One region of the Lysinibacillus sp. FSL M8-0355 genome, then DNA from elsewhere that is predicted to be linked to it. Evidence: a T-box and tRNA genes for the amino acid it is inferred to sense, from the RefSeq annotation. Region 1 holds a T-box; the other regions hold tRNA genes.

Region 1 (4,850 bases):
TCTTCTTCGATTATTTTTTTTCTTAACAGTCCTGTCGATACGATAATGCCCACCATCAACAGTAAAAAGATGATATAAGTCCATGTATGATTACCTGTGATATCATAGCAAACCCCGATCATAATGGGAATAATCGCACTCAGCATAAAGCCACCTGATAGCACCATGGATGACCAGCTATTAGCCTCCAGATCATTTTTGGCTTCATCCAGCGGTAACAATAAGCCAATTGGAAATAGACCACTTAGAACAATGCCGATTAATAAAACAGCAAGCCATAAATAGGCACCTGACGTAAGCCATAATAGCGTGAAACCAATTAATCCTACAAAGCCTAGTACCAATATCCATGCCATTCGACTTGACCATTTTTCCATGAGCATCGGCACTGCAATATTGCCGATCATTTGCACAATAGACATAAACGTCAGCATAGCACTTGCTGTCTCTAGTGATAAGCCTTTATCCTGCAACAGCGGTGTAAGCCACGCCATCATCGAAAAAAACAGCGAGGTTTGTAAGCCAAAGTACAGTAAGATCGCCCAAGCACGTCCAGATGTCCAAGGATTACGAGCATATTCAGTCGTCGTTATCTTTAGAACTTGTTCATTTTGCTGTGATGGTATGGCCCATAACCAAATAACTAGCGCCCCTAATGCAAGTAGAGCCCATATCCCCAGAGCGACGGTCCAGCTATTGCCGAAAATTTGATAAAATGTCACCGTTAAGGCCGCACTTAATGTAGCACCTACGCCAATGCCGAAGGAATAAATGCCAATCACAGTCGTAAAACGCTGTGGAAACTTTTTCTTAATAAAGGCATTTAAAATAGGACCAATCATCGCAATAGCTAAGCCTGCTGCAAAGCTTGTCACAATGAGCAAAGCGTAGCTTTCTTGTAAAAGGCGTAGTCCATTGGCAAGGACGAGAATAGCCACTAAAAATGTTATGGCGGATTTCGTGCCAACCTTTCGCTGAAGCGGTACAGCCAAAGGTGCAAATAAACCCATACAAAAAACGGGGATGGATGTCAGAAAACTCATACTTGTATTGGAGACATGTAAGGATGTCATCAGTACATTATAAAGTGGGCCAATCCCTGTTACTGCAGGTCTCATATTGAGTGCAACAAAAAATATACTGATGACCACTAGTATAAGTGAAAGGGTCCATTGTTTTTTTGCCATTTGTTCAATATCCTCTCTACTGCCACTCAACATTCATTGCTGAAAGAGTTTGTTTATTTATTCCTCTCTCCTTTTACCATGTTTTCGATAGACGGTCAATCTTGGGACAGTTTCTTGAAAATGGCTGTTTTTTATCTTGATTCAGTAGATGTCACATATTTTCAGGTAATTCAATGCCCAATAAGGCGAATGATTCTTTTAAGACAATCGCAACACATGAACAAAGTGCTAGACGTGACGCTTGATATTCATCATCCGCTAATATTTTCTGTTGGGCATAATATTTATTCAATAAACGGGCCAATTGTAAGGCATATTTCGCTATTTGGGACGGGTCAGCCTGATCAAAAGACGTAGCTACCACTTTCGGAAACTGCTCCAGTAATAAAACAATTGGCCAAGCCTGCTCTCCTAATGGCTGGAAGGTCATCACTTCAGCTGGGGCGTTTGCTTTTTCTAAAATGGAGCAAAGACGGGCATACGTATACTGTACATAAGGACCTGTTTCACCTTCAAAATTCATCATTTGCTCGATCGAAAATTCAATATCATTGAGGCGATGGTATTTCAAATCATTAAATATAACTGCGCCAACCCCAACTTGCTGGGCTACTCGCTCCTTGTTAGGAAGATGGGGATTTTTCTCTTCGATATTACGCTTCGCCGTCGCAATGGCCTCTGCTAGCACATCTGCTAATAACACCACTTTGCCTTTACGGGTCGACATTTTTTTGCCATCCTTGAGCATCATCCCAAATGGGACGTGCTGTAGATTTTTGGCCCAAGCATAGCCCATTTTTTCGATGACTTGAAAAAGTTGTTTAAAATGGAGGGATTGCTCATTGCCAACAACGTAGAAAATCTTTTCTGGCTGGTAATGCTGTTGGCGATACAGGGCAGCAGCTAAATCGCGTGTCGCATAAAGCGTGGCTCCATCTGTTTTCGTCATTAAGCATGGGGGCATTTCCTCCATCTCCACAACATACGCCCCATCTGATTCCACTAGGAGCCCTTTTTCTTGTAGTTCTGTCACAACAGGCATCATTTTGTCATTGTAAAAGGCTTCTCCTGTAAAAGCATCAAAGTGAATTCCTAGCAACTCGTATATTGATTGAAATTCTACTAATGATACATCTCGGAACCATTGCCATAATGCCAGTGCCTCTGCATCGCCATCCTCCAACGCTTTAAAGGCGGCACGTGCCTGTTCAATCAGTGCTGGGTCTTGCTCTGCCTCTTCATGAAACTGCACATAAATCTTTAATAGCTCCTCAATTGGTGACGCTGTAATGGCTTGCTTATCACCCCAATATTGATAAGCCACAATAAGCTTACCGAACTGTGTACCCCAGTCCCCTAAATGATTGATGCGAATCGCTTGATAACCATTTTTTTCTGCCATATTGGCTAAAGCATTCCCAATGACTGTTGAACGTAAATGCCCCATCGAGAATGGCTTCGCAATATTAGGAGATGAAAAATCTAGGACGACAGCTCCCATCCCCGTTTGATTAGTTCCATATGATTGTTTTGCTTGCATGATGTTGCTTAGCACTTGTTGCGTCACTTTTTGTTGATCTAGAAAAATATTGACATAGCCTCCAACAGCTTGCACACGCTGGATATTGTCATTGTTTAATTGACTTGCTATATCCGCTGCAATAGTTTGTGGTGACTTTTTCCATCTTTTTGCTAAGGTAAAACAAGGAAATGCCACGTCCCCTAGCTCCGAGCTTTTTGGTTTTTCTAATAATGACGCAATATCATCTGCTGTTAATTGATGATTTACTACTTCTGCCATACTTTCAGCGATTTTTTTATTCATCTTGATCCTCCTCCTGTCCAAATAAAAAAGCCCCCGTCTCTAAAATTAGAGACGAGAGCATCATAATCCCGTGGTACCACTCTAGTTGCCATTTAATATGACCACTTTCCATTGTTAACGAGGTGACGCCCCGCTATTCTCTACTACTTGTTCGAGAATCTTCTCCAAAGTGCGCTTCATTCATGGGTTCTGCATTAGGCTCACACCAACCCTAACTCGCTTGCCAGTTGTCCATCAATTACTCTCTTCTTCATCGAATTTTTCTATGATTTTGACATATATTACAGGACTTCCTTATTGGCGTCAACCATTTTTTAAATATAATGTTGGTACTTAGCAATTGACATATCGAGATAATTCGATATATTATTGCGATATGGAACCAATTGAAATTTTCAAAGCGTTATCAAACGAGACTAGGCTAAACATCTTACAGTGGCTGAAGGAACCTGAGGAACATTTCCCAAAAGTGAGTATCGAAGGAGGCGTATGTGTTGGTGATATTCAGGAGAAAGCTAAAACTTCTCAATCAACCGTTTCTCACTACTTAAATATGATGCAAAAGGCTGGACTTCTCGAATCTTTTCGTCATGGTCAATGGACATATTATAAATTAAAAGAAGAAACGATTCATCAAATTGCCTCGTTTCTTGTATCAGATACCCAAAATGATTAAAATTGGGTTTCTGTTTAAAATGCCATATCGATTATTCACGATAAATAGATACGTTACAGTTATTAGGTTTCGTATACATTTGCACAATACATCGAAATTTCTCGATATATTGATATAAAGGAGTGATGTTTTTTGATTATGAATAAAGAAAATGCATTTAGCAATAAACATAAAATTTTAGCCTTCACATTAACCTTATTAACGTTTGTCATGGGAACAAGTGAATTTGTTATTGTAGGATTATTAACGGAGGTCTCTACAGATTTAAGTATACCAATTGCCACAGCTGGTTCCTTGATTTCTGGATTTGCTATCGCCTATGCGATTGGTACACCCATCTTAACCGGTTTTGTTAGTAGATTTGCAAAATATCCACTCATGTTAGTATTGATTTCCCTCTTTATACTTGGAAATATTGTAAGTGCCCTCTCTAGTTCCTATGGTATTTTAATAACTTCCAGAGTTGTTACGGCTGTTGTCAGCGGCGTACTTACAGCATTAGCCATGTCCATAGCGAATGATAGTATGCCAAAAGAAAAAAGATCCTCTATCATTGCTTTCATATTTGTGGGCTTTACCATTGCCAACGTCATGGGTGTACCTCTAGGAACAATGGTTGGACAATGGAGTAATTGGCACATGACATTTTGGTTAACGGCAGCTTTAGGCGGGATTGCCTTTATCATCAGCATGTTTGTGCTACCTCGAAATATCAAAGCAACAAAAAGTTCACTATCAGAGCAATTAAGTTTATTTAAGCAACCTAAAATCATTCTAGCATTCTTCATTCCTGTTTTTACGATTGCTGGAACATACACAATCTATACTTTTATTACGCCCATTTTACAACAAAAACTTGGTATTGAAACGAAATACATAGGTATTGTTCTCTTAATCTATGGCTTCTTTTCAATCTTTAGTAATCTTTTAGCTGGCAAGATTGCTCAGCATAACGGTTTAGGTAGATTGCGCTATACGTTCATTATTCAGGCCATTATCTTATTTACTCTGTATTTTACGATGTCCTCTATGTGGTTAGGGCTACTGACTATTATGTTAATGGCTGTCATGCTATATGCTGTTAATGCAACTGTCCAACTCTACTTCATGGATTTAGCTGAAAGATATTCTCCCTCTGCAAAAGACTTTGCATCCTCATTAA
Region 2 (4,850 bases), 1.3 Mb from region 1:
AGCAAGTAGATCAATTAGTAAATAAGGCACTGGCCTCCGGTGGTAAATCTTATAGTGAACCCCAAGATCATGGGTTTATGTATGGCTGGGGATTTCAGGATGTAGATGGGCATATCTGGGAAGTAGTTTATATGGATGAAAATGCATTGAATCAAGAGTGATATTTATATCTATGAATATGAAAAAACAGTAGATGCGTATGCATTTACTGTTTTTTAGTATGACCCGTACGGGATTCGAACCCGTGTTACCGCCGTGAAAGGGCGGTGTCTTAACCACTTGACCAACGGGCCAATGGCGGAGAAGGAGGGATTTGAACCCTCGCGCCGGTTACCCGACCTACACCCTTAGCAGGGGCGCCTCTTCAGCCTCTTGAGTACTTCCCCACATAAAAATGGCTCCGAAGGCAGGACTCGAACCTGCGACAACCTGATTAACAGTCAGGTGCTACTACCAACTGAGCTACTTCGGAATAATAATGGGCCTAAATGGACTCGAACCATCGACCTCACGCTTATCAGGCGTGCGCTCTAACCAGCTGAGCTATAGGCCCTTGGAGCGGGTGATGGGAATCGAACCCACGACATCAGCTTGGAAGGCTGAGGTTTTACCATTAAACTACACCCGCATAAATGGTGGGTCAGGACGGAATCGAACCGCCGACACTTAGAGCTTCAATCTAATGCTCTACCAACTGAGCTACTGACCCATTTCGTCCATGCTAAGCTTATTTTCTTTTGCTTATCATATCTTCTTATGAAAATAATGGCGGTCCCGACCGGGATCGAACCGGCGATCTCCTGCGTGACAGGCAGGCATGTTAACCGCTACACCACGGGACCATTTGGTTGCGGGGGCCGGATTTGAACCAACGACCTTCGGGTTATGAGCCCGACGAGCTACCACTGCTCCACCCCGCGATAATTTTATACTGTTTCGAGTTTTTAAAGCACCATTTATAAAGATTTAAAACTGGAGGAGGTAGAGGGATTCGAACCCCCGCGCGGTGTTACCCGCCTGTCGGTTTTCAAGACCGATCCCTTCAGCCAGACTTGGGTATACCTCCGTTGCAATATATAAATGGTGGACCTTGCAGGACTCGAACCTGCGACCGGACGGTTATGAGCCGTCTGCTCTAACCAACTGAGCTAAAGGTCCTTTAAGATGGCGGCAGAGGGGATCGAACCCCCGACCTTACGGGTATGAACCGTACGCTCTAGCCAGCTGAGCTACGCCGCCAGGATCTTTATACTGGTTAATTTATTATGGTGGTGGAGCCTAGCGGGATCGAACCGCTGACCTCCTGCGTGCAAGGCAGGCGCTCTCCCAGCTGAGCTAAGGCCCCATAATTTCTTTGGAAATGGTCGGGAAGACAGGATTCGAACCTGCGACCCCTTGGTCCCAAACCAAGTGCTCTACCAAGCTGAGCTACTTCCCGTTCTTTTTGGCGCGCCCGACAGGAGTCGAACCCATAACCTTCTGATCCGTAGTCAGACGCTCTATCCAATTGAGCTACGGGCGCATTAAAAATGGTGCCGAGGACCGGAATCGAACCGGTACGGTAGTCACCTACCGCAGGATTTTAAGTCCTGTGCGTCTGCCAGTTCCGCCACCCCGGCACATTTGGAGCGGAAGACGAGGTTCGAACTCGCGACCCCCACCTTGGCAAGGTGGTGTTCTACCACTGAACTACTTCCGCATGTGCATAAGTTTTTTTATCTGGCAATGAAATAATGGTGCGGGTGAAGGGAGTCGAACCCCCACGCCTTGCGGCGCTAGATCCTAAGTCTAGTGCGTCTGCCAATTCCGCCACACCCGCTTATTATTATTTAAAAATGGTGAGCCATGAAGGACTCGAACCTTCGACCCTCTGATTAAAAGTCAGATGCTCTACCAACTGAGCTAATGGCTCTAAAAATGGTGCCGGCTATAGGAATCGAACCCACGACCTACTGATTACAAGTCAGTTGCTCTACCTGCTGAGCTAAACCGGCATATGGTGGAGGATGACGGGCTCGAACCGCCGACCCTCTGCTTGTAAGGCAGATGCTCTCCCAGCTGAGCTAATCCTCCTGGGTATTATGCCTAGCGACGTCCTACTCTCACAGGGGGAAGCCCCCAACTACCATCGGCGCTAAAGAGCTTAACTTCCGTGTTCGGTATGGGAACGGGTGTGACCTCTTTGCCATCATCACTAGACTATGGTCGACCTTCAATACACGGCGTATTACTGCGTCAGCTGCTCTCGTTCAATCAGTCACGTACAGAAGTACGCTCCTTCAATCACTCGTTTGCTTCCTTGTTCTACTTGTGTCTTGAAGCTCTTTTTTTATTGAAAGTTTTGTTCTTTCAAAACTGGATAAACGGTTCATTGAATGGTTCAAACATTTTGGTTAAGTCCTCGATCGATTAGTATTCGTCAGCTCCATGTGTCACCACACTTCCACCTCGAACCTATCTACCTCATCGTCTTTGAGGGATCTTACTTACTTGCGTAATGGGAAATCTCATCTTGAGGGGGGCTTCATGCTTAGATGCTTTCAGCACTTATCCCGTCCACACATAGCTACCCAGCGATGCCTTTGGCAAGACAACTGGTACACCAGCGGTGTGTCCATCCCGGTCCTCTCGTACTAAGGACAGCTCCTCTCAAATTTCCTACGCCCACGACGGATAGGGACCGAACTGTCTCACGACGTTCTGAACCCAGCTCGCGTACCGCTTTAATGGGCGAACAGCCCAACCCTTGGGACCGACTACAGCCCCAGGATGCGATGAGCCGACATCGAGGTGCCAAACCTCCCCGTCGATGTGGACTCTTGGGGGAGATAAGCCTGTTATCCCCGGGGTAGCTTTTATCCGTTGAGCGATGGCCCTTCCATGCGGAACCACCGGATCACTAAGCCCGTCTTTCGACCCTGCTCGACTTGTAGGTCTCGCAGTCAAGCTCCCTTGTGCCTTTACACTCTACGAATGATTTCCAACCATTCTGAGGGAACCTTTGGGCGCCTCCGTTACCTTTTAGGAGGCGACCGCCCCAGTCAAACTGTCCGCCTGACACTGTCTCCTGCCCCGCTAAGGGGCATGGGTTAGAATTTCAATACAACCAGGGTAGTATCCCACCGACGCCTCCTTCGAAGCTGGCGCTCCGAGATCTCTGGCTCCTACCTATCCTGTACAAGTTGTACCAAAATTCAATATCAGGCTACAGTAAAGCTCCACGGGGTCTTTCCGTCCTGTCGCGGGTAACCTGCATCTTCACAGGTACTATAATTTCACCGAGTCTCTCGTTGAGACAGTGCCCAGATCGTTACGCCTTTCGTGCGGGTCGGAACTTACCCGACAAGGAATTTCGCTACCTTAGGACCGTTATAGTTACGGCCGCCGTTTACTGGGGCTTCAATTCGCAGCTTCGCTTGCGCTAACCACTCCTCTTAACCTTCCAGCACCGGGCAGGCGTCAGCCCCTATACGTCACCTTACGGTTTTGCAGAGACCTGTGTTTTTGCTAAACAGTCGCCTGGGCCTATTCACTGCGGCTCTCATGCGCTTGCACGCTCAAGAGCACCCCTTCTCCCGAAGTTACGGGGTCATTTTGCCGAGTTCCTTAACGAGAGTTCTCTCGCACACCTTAGGATTCTCTCCTCGACTACCTGTGTCGGTTTGCGGTACGGGCACCTCTCACCTCGATAGAGGCTTTTCTTGGCAGTGTGAAATCAGGAACTTCGTCCATACGGACTCGCCATCACAGCTCAACGTTACAGTGTGCGGATTTGCCTACACACACGCCTTACTGCTTGGACGCGCATAACCAACAGCGCGCTTACCCTATCCTACTGCGTCCCCCCATTTCTCAAACGGTGAGGAGGTGGTACAGGAATATCAACCTGTTGTCCATCGCCTACGCCTATCGGCCTCGGCTTAGGTCCCGACTAACCCTGAGCGGACGAGCCTTCCTCAGGAAACCTTAGTCATACGGTGGACGGGATTCTCACCCGTCTTTCGCTACTCATACCGGCATTCTCACTTCTAAGCGCTCCACCAGTCCTTCCGGTCTGACTTCAACGCACTTAGAACGCTCTCCTACCACTGACATCGTAGATGTCAATCCACAGCTTCGGTGAATCGTTTAGCCCCGATACATTTTCGGCGCAGCGTCACTCGACCAGTGAGCTATTACGCACTCTTTAAATGATGGCTGCTTCTAAGCCAACATCCTGGTTGTCTGTGCAACGCCACATCCTTTTCCACTTAACGATTACTTTGGGACCTTAGCTGGTGGTCTGGGCTGTTTCCCTTTTGACTACGGATCTTATCACTCGCAGTCTGACTCCCGTGTATAAATATCTGGCATTCGGAGTTTGTCTGAATTCGGTAAACCGGGATGGCCCCCTAGTCCAAACAGTGCTCTACCTCCAGTATTCTCATCACGAGGCTAGCCCTAAAGCTATTTCGGAGAGAACCAGCTATCTCCAAGTTCGATTGGAATTTCTCCGCTACCCACACCTCATCCCCGCACTTTTCAACGTGCGTGGGTTCGGGCCTCCAGTAAGTGTTACCTTACCTTCACCCTGGACATGGGTAGATCACCTGGTTTCGGGTCTACGACCACGTACTATTTCGCCCTATTCAGACTCGCTTTCGCTGCGGCTCCGCCTTCTAAAGCTTAACCTCGCACGTAATCGTAACTCGCCGGTTCATTCTACAAAAGGCACGCTATCACCCATTAACGGGCTCTAACTACTTGTAGGCACACGGTTTCAGGATCTCTTTCACTCCCCTTCCGGGGTGCTTTTCACCTTTCCCTCACGGTACTGGTTCACTATCGGTCACTAGGTAGTATTTAGCCTT
Region 3 (4,850 bases), 1.3 Mb from region 1:
TATGTGGATATGAACGAAACGTGTGATTTTTATGATGCATAAGAAAATTATCAATTCTATGATTGCTATAAGACCTATACTGTTACAATAGATGATTATGGTGCTTTTAAAATTGCCCATATTACTATTCACTAATAAGGTCTTTTACAATCGTAAAATAAGCAAGGAAAAAATAAACTATCGCGAGATACTCTTATTTCGCAATAGTTCGTTTCTTCTGCATTGTTTTGGTAGTTTAAAAATGATCCAGCTATCTTACTGTTCATTGATTCGCATATTTCCCATGCCACACTATGTGATGATAATTCTTTTTATCTGTGTCACCCTCTGTATTAATAAACAACACCCTCGCATGTTCGTCTAGCTGTAGGTCGAGTATTAAATCTTTGTAGTGTTCATTAGTCATTAATTCATAAAAGCAACCAAACGGAGCCGCTCCTGATTCTCCTGCTATAATACGTGAGTCTGAAGCCAATGGATTTGCAAGAACGCGCATTCCTGTTGCTGCTATTTCTTCCCCACAGGAGATGCTTATTTTTATATGGGCTTTTAAAAGTTGCCAAGCCTGTGGATTAGGTTCACCGCAAGCAAGGCCTGCCATTATGGTTTTCATCTCTCCACCAACAGTTACATATTGCTCAGTACCTGCCTTAAAGCTCTCATAATAACAATTAGCAACATGTGGCTCAACTAACACAAATGTAATATCCTGCTCATAATATTGTTGTAAAAAAGCTACTACTGCCCCTGCAAATGACCCAACACCAGCTTGTAAAAATACATGTGTCGGAGCTTGCTGCATCTGTTCAACGATTTCATGTACAAGTGTTGTGTAGCCTTGCATAATCCATAATGGTATTTCTTCGTAGCCATCCCACATCGTATCCTGAATCAGGACCCAGCCATTTTCTTGTGCTAGCTGCGAGGTATAACGCACGGTTTCATCATAATTCATTGTCGTTATTTCAGCATAGGCTCCTTCTTTTTTAATATGCTGTAAACGTTCATCGGCACTGCCAGCTGGCATATATATTCGCGCTTGATACCCTAGTTCACGAGCCGCCCATGCCACACCACGACCATGGTTACCATCTGTTGTTGAAATAAAGGTTAAATTTCCTACCTGCGCTTTTACTTCTGATGATTTTAATTGTTCAAACGATAGTTCCTCTATATTTTTCTGGAGTCTATTGGCAACATACTGCGCAATTGCATAAACTCCGCCTAATACTTTAAATGCGTTTAAGCCAAATCGATAGGATTCGTCTTTTACCAAGATTTTTTCTACACCCATCCATGAAGCAAGTGAATCAAGATGATGGAGAGGTGTCTTTTCAAATTGCTCATATGTACGTAGGAATTGCCCCACTTTCTTTACTTGTTCCAATGTAAAATATGGCAGTAAAGCTGTTCCTTCATTTGCTTTGTCCAGCTGATTGTGCACCCACTTTAATTTTTCATTCATTCCTATCCCTCCTCTATCATTAGCTTAGTCCATCTAGCTCCAAAATACAAAATTATACAATACAGAACTTACATTTGTCTAAGTTCCTTGTTATGCGTTTATGATCCCCTACGGAAAAGAGAGAAAAATTTCTTAACTTCCTATATAATTAACAAGCCTTCACAGATTCGATGTTCTGTGAAGGCTTCATTTTTATAGTAACTATGTTATCAAATCAATTAAAAAGTGCAGTAGATGTAATTCATCTACTGCACTTAGTATGACCCGTACGGGATTCGAACCCGTGTTACCGCCGTGAAAGGGCGGTGTCTTAACCACTTGACCAACGGGCCAATGGCGGAGAAGGAGGGATTTGAACCCTCGCGCCGGTTACCCGACCTACACCCTTAGCAGGGGCGCCTCTTCAGCCTCTTGAGTACTTCCCCACATAAAAATGGCTCCGAAGGCAGGACTCGAACCTGCGACAACCTGATTAACAGTCAGGTGCTACTACCAACTGAGCTACTTCGGAATAATAATGGGCCTAAATGGACTCGAACCATCGACCTCACGCTTATCAGGCGTGCGCTCTAACCAGCTGAGCTATAGGCCCTTGGAGCGGGTGATGGGAATCGAACCCACGACATCAGCTTGGAAGGCTGAGGTTTTACCATTAAACTACACCCGCATAAATGGTGGGTCAGGACGGAATCGAACCGCCGACACTTAGAGCTTCAATCTAATGCTCTACCAACTGAGCTACTGACCCATTTCGTCCATGCTAAGCTTATTTTCTTTTGCTTATCATATCTTCTTATGAAAATAATGGCGGTCCCGACCGGGATCGAACCGGCGATCTCCTGCGTGACAGGCAGGCATGTTAACCGCTACACCACGGGACCATTTGGTTGCGGGGGCCGGATTTGAACCAACGACCTTCGGGTTATGAGCCCGACGAGCTACCACTGCTCCACCCCGCGATAATTTTATACTGTTTCGAGTTTTTAAAGCACCATTTATAAAGATTTAAAACTGGAGGAGGTAGAGGGATTCGAACCCCCGCGCGGTGTTACCCGCCTGTCGGTTTTCAAGACCGATCCCTTCAGCCAGACTTGGGTATACCTCCGTTGCAATATATAAATGGTGGACCTTGCAGGACTCGAACCTGCGACCGGACGGTTATGAGCCGTCTGCTCTAACCAACTGAGCTAAAGGTCCTTTAAGATGGCGGCAGAGGGGATCGAACCCCCGACCTTACGGGTATGAACCGTACGCTCTAGCCAGCTGAGCTACGCCGCCAGGATCTTTATACTGGTTAATTTATTATGGTGGTGGAGCCTAGCGGGATCGAACCGCTGACCTCCTGCGTGCAAGGCAGGCGCTCTCCCAGCTGAGCTAAGGCCCCATAATTTCTTTGGAAATGGTCGGGAAGACAGGATTCGAACCTGCGACCCCTTGGTCCCAAACCAAGTGCTCTACCAAGCTGAGCTACTTCCCGTTCTTTTTGGCGCGCCCGACAGGAGTCGAACCCATAACCTTCTGATCCGTAGTCAGACGCTCTATCCAATTGAGCTACGGGCGCATTAAAAATGGTGCCGAGGACCGGAATCGAACCGGTACGGTAGTCACCTACCGCAGGATTTTAAGTCCTGTGCGTCTGCCAGTTCCGCCACCCCGGCACATTTGGAGCGGAAGACGAGGTTCGAACTCGCGACCCCCACCTTGGCAAGGTGGTGTTCTACCACTGAACTACTTCCGCATGTGCATAAGTTTTTTTATCTGGCAATGAAATAATGGTGCGGGTGAAGGGAGTCGAACCCCCACGCCTTGCGGCGCTAGATCCTAAGTCTAGTGCGTCTGCCAATTCCGCCACACCCGCTTATTATTATTTAAAAATGGTGAGCCATGAAGGACTCGAACCTTCGACCCTCTGATTAAAAGTCAGATGCTCTACCAACTGAGCTAATGGCTCTAAAAATGGTGCCGGCTATAGGAATCGAACCCACGACCTACTGATTACAAGTCAGTTGCTCTACCTGCTGAGCTAAACCGGCATATGGTGGAGGATGACGGGCTCGAACCGCCGACCCTCTGCTTGTAAGGCAGATGCTCTCCCAGCTGAGCTAATCCTCCTGGGTACTATGCCTAGCGACGTCCTACTCTCACAGGGGGAAGCCCCCAACTACCATCGGCGCTAAAGAGCTTAACTTCCGTGTTCGGTATGGGAACGGGTGTGACCTCTTTGCCATCATCACTAGACTTGCACATGGATGTGCTGGCTTCTGCGTTGCAACATGGATGTTGCGTTCTTAGCAGAAGTTTCTTTATGTATCTTGTTTTGAAGTTGTTTACCTGTCCTTCAAGACAAGAATTATTGTATAACGTTTTCTCACATTGTGCAATACTTTTTTATAAAAAAAAGAAATTATTACTTTTTGAAGTTATTTTTGCTAAGTAAGAGAAAATATTGCCCTGCAAAATATTATAACAATTGTTGTTTCAAAAGAAAACAATTATTTTATTTCACCTATTTTCTTAGCTTATAATCTATTTCAAAACAAGGAAAGGGTATAGAAAACCCTTCACTTGTTATTCATTAAATAGTTAAAAGCTCTTGTTTTAATCTTAGAATTTCTTCAAATGTTGTGGAAGCTCCAAAAGATAGTCTAAAAAATTGGCGTGCTGCTTCCAAAGAGTAACCCATTGATAAAATAGCTTTCGTTCCAGATTCACTATGAATATCACATGCACTCCCCGTCGAAATACAGATTCCTGCCTCATTTAACTTTAAAAGAACATATTGCCCCTCTATTTTATCCATCATTACGCCACAAATATTAGGCAATTGTTGGTTACATTCTATTAATTGGCATGTTTCAGGCAAATTGTTCTTCAAAAATCTTCTTAAAGTCTCATAATATTGTCTTTCATATTGATAGTTTTCAATTGCTGCCGCAAAGGCTACAATTGCTGGTGTATCTAATGTACCGCCTCTTAAACCCCTCTCATGAGTTACACCCGGTGTTAAGGCAGGTACTCGGAGCGCAGGATTCAGATAGACAGCACCACACCCCTTTGGTCCACCTATTTTATGAGCTGAGATTGTAATGGCATCTACTCCACTTGGTATAGCAAGCTTCCCAAATGATTGTACACAGTCAATATGACTGAAAACATCAGATTTTTTAGCCATCTCTATTATTTTCTCTACAGGCTGAATAGCACCAATTTCAGAATTGACATGTTGAATTGTAATCAAAGCCGTATCTTTGCGGATTGCTTGTTGTAATTGTTCAAGGTCAATACATCCATCCATCTGTAAAGGCAATTTTGTCACCCTAAAACCCATTTTCTCAAGTGTATTCAACGCTGCATGCACAGACGTATGCTCAGCTTGAGATGCAAT
Region 4 (4,850 bases), 2.1 Mb from region 1:
GGCACCTCGATGTCGGCTCATCGCATCCTGGGGCTGTAGTCGGTCCCAAGGGTTGGGCTGTTCGCCCATTAAAGCGGTACGCGAGCTGGGTTCAGAACGTCGTGAGACAGTTCGGTCCCTATCCGTCGTGGGCGTAGGAAATTTGAGAGGAGCTGTCCTTAGTACGAGAGGACCGGGATGGACACACCGCTGGTGTACCAGTTGTCTTGCCAAAGGCATCGCTGGGTAGCTATGTGTGGACGGGATAAGTGCTGAAAGCATCTAAGCATGAAGCCCCCCTCAAGATGAGATTTCCCATTACGCAAGTAAGTAAGATCCCTCAAAGACGATGAGGTAGATAGGTTCGAGGTGGAAGTGTGGTGACACATGGAGCTGACGAATACTAATCGATCGAGGACTTAACCAAAACGTTTGAACCATTCAATGAACCGTTTATCCAGTTTTGAAAGAACAACTCTTTCAACTGAATAAGTGAAGTGATGATGGCAAAGAGGCCACACCCGTTCCCATACCGAACACGGAAGTTAAGCTCTTTAGCGCCGATGGTAGTTGGGGGCTTCCCCCTGTGAGAGTAGGACATCGCTTCGCTTATTTTTCGTGGAGGATTAGCTCAGTTGGGAGAGCATCTGCCTTACAAGCAGAGGGTCGGCGGTTCGAGCCCGTCATCCTCCACCATTATTTTTAAAACAGTATAGTATTATCGCGGGGTGGAGCAGTGGTAGCTCGTCGGGCTCATAACCCGAAGGTCGTTGGTTCAAATCCAGCCCCCGCAACCAAATGGTCCCGTGGTGTAGCGGTTAACATGCCTGCCTGTCACGCAGGAGATCGCCGGTTCGATCCCGGTCGGGACCGCCATTTTTTTTTGCCGGTGTAGCTCAGTTGGTAGAGCAACTGACTTGTAATCAGTAGGTCGTGGGTTCGACTCCTATCGCCGGCACCATTCCCTTGGAGGGGTAGCGAAGTGGCTAAACGCGGCGGACTGTAAATCCGCTCCTTAGGGTTCGGCGGTTCGAATCCGTCCCCCTCCACCATTTTAGGGGCATAGTTCAACGGTAGAATAGAGGTCTCCAAAACCTTTGGTGTGGGTTCGATTCCTACTGCCCCTGCCAGGTATTGAGGTACTCGTTCATATACAGCTGTTATAATTTATATAGTGGCGATTGTGGCGAAGTGGTTAACGCATCGGATTGTGGTTCCGACATTCGTGGGTTCGATTCCCATCAGTCGCCCCATTTTCAAATTGGGGTATAGCCAAGCGGTAAGGCAACGGATTTTGATTCCGTCATGCCTAGGTTCGAATCCTAGTACCCCAGCCATTTTTCTTTTTTACGAGCCATTAGCTCAGTTGGTAGAGCATCTGACTTTTAATCAGAGGGTCGAAGGTTCGAGTCCTTCATGGCTCATCGTTTTTTAATGAATATTGCGCCCGTAGCTCAATTGGATAGAGCGTCTGACTACGGATCAGAAGGTTATGGGTTCGACTCATGTCGGGCGCGCCAATAAATTTATGTTTTCGGAATGTAGCTCAGCTTGGTAGAGCACTTGGTTTGGGACCAAGGGGTCGTAGGTTCGAATCCTGTCATTCCGACCATTTTTTATGATAAATGGGGCCTTAGCTCAGCTGGGAGAGCGCCTGCCTTGCACGCAGGAGGTCAGCGGTTCGATCCCGCTAGGCTCCACCAGTTCAATATTTTTGGAGGTATACCCAAGTCTGGCTGAAGGGATCGGTCTTGAAAACCGACAGGCGGGTAACACCGCGCGGGGGTTCGAATCCCTCTACCTCCTCCATTTTGGGTCAGTAGCTCAGTTGGTAGAGCATTAGATTGAAGCTCTAAGTGTCGGCGGTTCGATTCCGTCCTGACCCACCATTATTTGCGGGTGTAGTTTAATGGTAAAACCTCAGCCTTCCAAGCTGATGTCGTGAGTTCGATTCTCATCACCCGCTCCAAAATGGGCCTATAGCTCAGCTGGTTAGAGCGCACGCCTGATAAGCGTGAGGTCGATGGTTCGAGTCCATTTAGGCCCATCATTATTCCGAAGTAGCTCAGTTGGTAGTAGCACCTGACTGTTAATCAGGTTGTCGCAGGTTCGAGTCCTGCCTTCGGAGCCACGGCCCGTTGGTCAAGTGGTTAAGACACCGCCCTTTCACGGCGGTAACACGGGTTCGAATCCCGTACGGGTCATCAAGCATGTAGCACAAATATTGTGTTACATGCTTTTTCTTTTATCAATAAATGATACATTAGTAAAGAGTGAAAGCTACGAATCCGCTATCAATGGTTCAGTAGCTTTTTTACATGACTAATATTTTGTTTCTCCTTTCTATAAGATGTCGCCCACCTCTTTTCCTTCTTCATTCACAATATCTTCTAATCATGATTCGATTCATTATAAATTTGAACAAACTATTTCATATATGCAATATGTATGTTTTTTTATAGCTATTTTCGTGGTGCTTGTCGTTTTGTTCCTCTAATATGAGGATAAGTGGAGGAATCGAAATGAATATACAGGAGATCCAGCAATTTTTAAGTTTATATCAGACAGAACAAGATGAATCAGAGCGTTGGTTAGCGAATAGATTACAACAGATTAAGAATGCAGGTGAGTACGACCCAACAACAGAGGAGCTAGCTTTTGGTGCACGGGTGGCGTGGCGTAATAGTAACAAATGTATTGGTCGTCTGTTTTGGCAATCATTGCATGTAGTAGATGCACGTGCCGTTTTAGATGAACAGGATATTTTTCAAAAACTACTGGAGCATATCGATTATGCAACAAATAGTGGAAAAATCCGTCCAACAATAACAGTATTTGCTTCGAACAGAGTGCGTATATGGAATCATCAGCTAATTCGTTATGCAGGCTATGAAACGGAAGCTGGCGTTATTGGTGATGCACATTCTATTGTTTTTACTAAAGTATGTGAATCGTTAGGTTGGAAAAGTGAGAGGACACCATTCGATGTGTTACCTCTTGTTATACAAGTAGATGAGCGAGCTCCGCAGCTGTTTACAATTCCTGTAGAATATATTTTAGAGGTGCCAATTCGTCATCCAGAGTCAGTGGATGTAGAGAAATTAGGAATGAAATGGTATGCTGTACCCATAATTTCAAGTATGCGTTTTCAAATGGCAGGCATTGATTTCCAAGCCGCACCCTTTAATGGCTGGTATATGGGGACAGAAATCGGTGCACGTAATTTAGCAGATCATGACCGTTATAATATGCTACCAGCTATTGCGGAGGTTTTTAATCTTGATACAACCAAGCAAGCTTCACTTTGGCGTGATCGTGCATTAGTGGAACTTAATATTGCTGTCCTTCATTCTTTTAAAGAACAAGGCGTGAGCATTGTCGATCATCATACAGCTGCTCAGCAGTTTAAATTGTTTGAAGAAGCAGAGGAATCAGCAGGACGAGACGTTACAGGCAACTGGACATGGCTAATCCCACCACTTTCGCCCGCAACGACTCATATTTTCCATAAACCTTATGTCAATATTTATCATACACCCAATTATTTTTATCAAAAACCATGCTATTAACTGATTGTGGAGAGGACGAAACGCTATGTTGAATGAGCAAATTCCGAGTATCCCGTGGTTACAATTGACGACACCTTATGGAAGAGGAACGGCTATCCCTCAGCTGATTGAACAGGAGCAATATATAGAGCTAGCTGAGTTAGTGGAGCATCAAGGTACACTATGGCAGGGTCACACCATGGGCTTTGCTTGTCCTTCTAAAAAAGCTTGCTAGCAAAAATACCGGGGATGTCTCTGTACAAGAAGTAGAGCTTTATTTAGCTGTGGCACATGCAATTTCTGAAGATTATCTAGACCCATCATATTCAGTTCAAACTATGCAGGAGCTGTTAGATGTCAAATATTTATGGATGGATCACGAAGAGAATGATGAGCTGGAATGGGAGGAGGAAACGCCAAAGGGTTATGAGCAGAAAGCTTTTGTAAGCTATTATTATTTTAGTTATATACTCTTACAAGAGGCTGTTCCTATTTTTGCAGCAGTTATAGCTCACAACAAAGAAACAGCAGACCGTCTTGCTGAACTGCTAACCTTACTACAGCAATTGGACAAATAAAACGTCTATACCTATATAGAAGTAAAGCAGATGGGAAATATGAGCAGTTATCCCATCTGCTTTATTTTAATGGACATATTCGTCTTTAGAAGCTCTCATTGAGCAAAAGAAAAGAATGGTCGCCACAGCTACAAAGAGCCAACCAGCAATATTCCAGCCACCAAATAAATCATGTAAGTAGCCAAAAAGAATAGGGCCAATGGCGGCAAATAAATAACCTAATGATTGTGCAAAGCCTGATAAATCTGCTGCTTCAAATGCCGTGCGTGTACGAAGTGTAAAGAACATCATCGCTAAGGCAAATGAAGAACCTCCTGCTAAACCTAAAAGAATCATCCACAGTACCCCAAGACTTGTCCACTCCATGACAACTCCAGTAAAGCCTATTAAATAGAAGAATGTAAACATCACTACAAGAGGTCTTTGAGAAGCCATTTTACTTGCAATGATAGGCACAGCCAATGCCATTGGTACTTGTGAAAATTGCATGATAGAAAACATCCAACCAGCTTTGTCAGGAGCCAATCCCTGGGCGATGTAGATTTCGGGAATCCAAGCAGCAGTCGTATAAAATAATAAAGACTGTAATCCCATTGCACCTGTGACAGCCCAAGTAACAGGTGACTTCCATAAGGGTGTACTTGTCATTTTAGAGGTAGTGGCTGGCTCAGGTTTATTTGATTTCAATTGAGGTATCCAAATTAAAATCGTTACGACCACGAGTACAAGTGCAATGGACAGCGCT

Evidence for each region. A T-box is a leader RNA that pairs with one kind of tRNA and senses whether it is charged. The one in region 1 lies ahead of argS (arginine--tRNA ligase), so its partner is inferred to be a tRNA-Arg.
Region 2: it has a tRNA-Arg gene. The T-box ahead of argS (arginine--tRNA ligase) is inferred to sense a tRNA for this amino acid. The anticodon was not compared.
Region 3: it has a tRNA-Arg gene. The T-box ahead of argS (arginine--tRNA ligase) is inferred to sense a tRNA for this amino acid. The anticodon was not compared.
Region 4: it has a tRNA-Arg gene. The T-box ahead of argS (arginine--tRNA ligase) is inferred to sense a tRNA for this amino acid. The anticodon was not compared.

The regions. Positions count from the first base shown of each region.
Region 1 is NZ_JBBPAI010000001.1:2,366,980-2,371,829, reverse strand. Features, by position in the region: gene MKY46_RS11660 (MFS transporter) at 1-1,187, opposite strand, end outside; gene argS (arginine--tRNA ligase) at 1,339-3,012, opposite strand; T-box leader at 3,057-3,275, opposite strand; gene MKY46_RS11650 (ArsR/SmtB family transcription factor) at 3,389-3,688, shown strand; gene MKY46_RS11645 (MFS transporter) at 3,827-4,850, shown strand, end outside.
Region 2 is NZ_JBBPAI010000001.1:3,712,848-3,717,697, forward strand. Features, by position in the region: gene MKY46_RS18085 (VOC family protein) at 1-161, shown strand, start outside; tRNA gene MKY46_RS18090 (tRNA-Glu) at 222-293, opposite strand; tRNA gene MKY46_RS18095 (tRNA-Ser) at 296-386, opposite strand; tRNA gene MKY46_RS18100 (tRNA-Asn) at 396-472, opposite strand; tRNA gene MKY46_RS18105 (tRNA-Ile) at 480-553, opposite strand; tRNA gene MKY46_RS18110 (tRNA-Gly) at 555-628, opposite strand; tRNA gene MKY46_RS18115 (tRNA-Phe) at 634-709, opposite strand; tRNA gene MKY46_RS18120 (tRNA-Asp) at 767-842, opposite strand; tRNA gene MKY46_RS18125 (tRNA-Met) at 846-920, opposite strand; tRNA gene MKY46_RS18130 (tRNA-Ser) at 974-1,066, opposite strand; tRNA gene MKY46_RS18135 (tRNA-Ile) at 1,082-1,158, opposite strand; tRNA gene MKY46_RS18140 (tRNA-Met) at 1,166-1,239, opposite strand; tRNA gene MKY46_RS18145 (tRNA-Ala) at 1,270-1,345, opposite strand; tRNA gene MKY46_RS18150 (tRNA-Pro) at 1,362-1,438, opposite strand; tRNA gene MKY46_RS18155 (tRNA-Arg) at 1,446-1,522, opposite strand; tRNA gene MKY46_RS18160 (tRNA-Leu) at 1,531-1,619, opposite strand; tRNA gene MKY46_RS18165 (tRNA-Gly) at 1,625-1,699, opposite strand; tRNA gene MKY46_RS18170 (tRNA-Leu) at 1,735-1,819, opposite strand; tRNA gene MKY46_RS18175 (tRNA-Lys) at 1,837-1,912, opposite strand; tRNA gene MKY46_RS18180 (tRNA-Thr) at 1,919-1,994, opposite strand; tRNA gene MKY46_RS18185 (tRNA-Val) at 1,998-2,073, opposite strand; rRNA gene rrf (5S ribosomal RNA) at 2,084-2,199, opposite strand; rRNA gene MKY46_RS18195 (23S ribosomal RNA) at 2,390-4,850, opposite strand, start outside.
Region 3 is NZ_JBBPAI010000001.1:3,703,690-3,708,539, forward strand. Features, by position in the region: gene MKY46_RS17955 (diaminopropionate ammonia-lyase) at 263-1,465, opposite strand; tRNA gene MKY46_RS17960 (tRNA-Glu) at 1,726-1,797, opposite strand; tRNA gene MKY46_RS17965 (tRNA-Ser) at 1,800-1,890, opposite strand; tRNA gene MKY46_RS17970 (tRNA-Asn) at 1,900-1,976, opposite strand; tRNA gene MKY46_RS17975 (tRNA-Ile) at 1,984-2,057, opposite strand; tRNA gene MKY46_RS17980 (tRNA-Gly) at 2,059-2,132, opposite strand; tRNA gene MKY46_RS17985 (tRNA-Phe) at 2,138-2,213, opposite strand; tRNA gene MKY46_RS17990 (tRNA-Asp) at 2,271-2,346, opposite strand; tRNA gene MKY46_RS17995 (tRNA-Met) at 2,350-2,424, opposite strand; tRNA gene MKY46_RS18000 (tRNA-Ser) at 2,478-2,570, opposite strand; tRNA gene MKY46_RS18005 (tRNA-Ile) at 2,586-2,662, opposite strand; tRNA gene MKY46_RS18010 (tRNA-Met) at 2,670-2,743, opposite strand; tRNA gene MKY46_RS18015 (tRNA-Ala) at 2,774-2,849, opposite strand; tRNA gene MKY46_RS18020 (tRNA-Pro) at 2,866-2,942, opposite strand; tRNA gene MKY46_RS18025 (tRNA-Arg) at 2,950-3,026, opposite strand; tRNA gene MKY46_RS18030 (tRNA-Leu) at 3,035-3,123, opposite strand; tRNA gene MKY46_RS18035 (tRNA-Gly) at 3,129-3,203, opposite strand; tRNA gene MKY46_RS18040 (tRNA-Leu) at 3,239-3,323, opposite strand; tRNA gene MKY46_RS18045 (tRNA-Lys) at 3,341-3,416, opposite strand; tRNA gene MKY46_RS18050 (tRNA-Thr) at 3,423-3,498, opposite strand; tRNA gene MKY46_RS18055 (tRNA-Val) at 3,502-3,577, opposite strand; rRNA gene rrf (5S ribosomal RNA) at 3,588-3,703, opposite strand; gene MKY46_RS18065 (cysteine desulfurase family protein) at 4,041-4,850, opposite strand, start outside.
Region 4 is NZ_JBBPAI010000001.1:255,054-259,903, forward strand. Features, by position in the region: rRNA gene MKY46_RS01150 (23S ribosomal RNA) at 1-406, shown strand, start outside; rRNA gene rrf (5S ribosomal RNA) at 473-588, shown strand; tRNA gene MKY46_RS01160 (tRNA-Val) at 600-675, shown strand; tRNA gene MKY46_RS01165 (tRNA-Met) at 702-776, shown strand; tRNA gene MKY46_RS01170 (tRNA-Asp) at 780-855, shown strand; tRNA gene MKY46_RS01175 (tRNA-Thr) at 865-940, shown strand; tRNA gene MKY46_RS01180 (tRNA-Tyr) at 948-1,031, shown strand; tRNA gene MKY46_RS01185 (tRNA-Trp) at 1,036-1,109, shown strand; tRNA gene MKY46_RS01190 (tRNA-His) at 1,157-1,232, shown strand; tRNA gene MKY46_RS01195 (tRNA-Gln) at 1,242-1,316, shown strand; tRNA gene MKY46_RS01200 (tRNA-Lys) at 1,331-1,403, shown strand; tRNA gene MKY46_RS01205 (tRNA-Arg) at 1,423-1,499, shown strand; tRNA gene MKY46_RS01210 (tRNA-Pro) at 1,515-1,591, shown strand; tRNA gene MKY46_RS01215 (tRNA-Ala) at 1,607-1,682, shown strand; tRNA gene MKY46_RS01220 (tRNA-Ser) at 1,696-1,788, shown strand; tRNA gene MKY46_RS01225 (tRNA-Phe) at 1,793-1,868, shown strand; tRNA gene MKY46_RS01230 (tRNA-Gly) at 1,875-1,948, shown strand; tRNA gene MKY46_RS01235 (tRNA-Ile) at 1,953-2,026, shown strand; tRNA gene MKY46_RS01240 (tRNA-Asn) at 2,034-2,110, shown strand; tRNA gene MKY46_RS01245 (tRNA-Glu) at 2,112-2,183, shown strand; gene MKY46_RS01250 (nitric oxide synthase oxygenase) at 2,502-3,548, shown strand; gene MKY46_RS01255 (hypothetical protein) at 3,574-3,762, shown strand; gene MKY46_RS01260 (hypothetical protein) at 3,734-4,105, shown strand; gene MKY46_RS01265 (CynX/NimT family MFS transporter) at 4,172-4,850, opposite strand, start outside.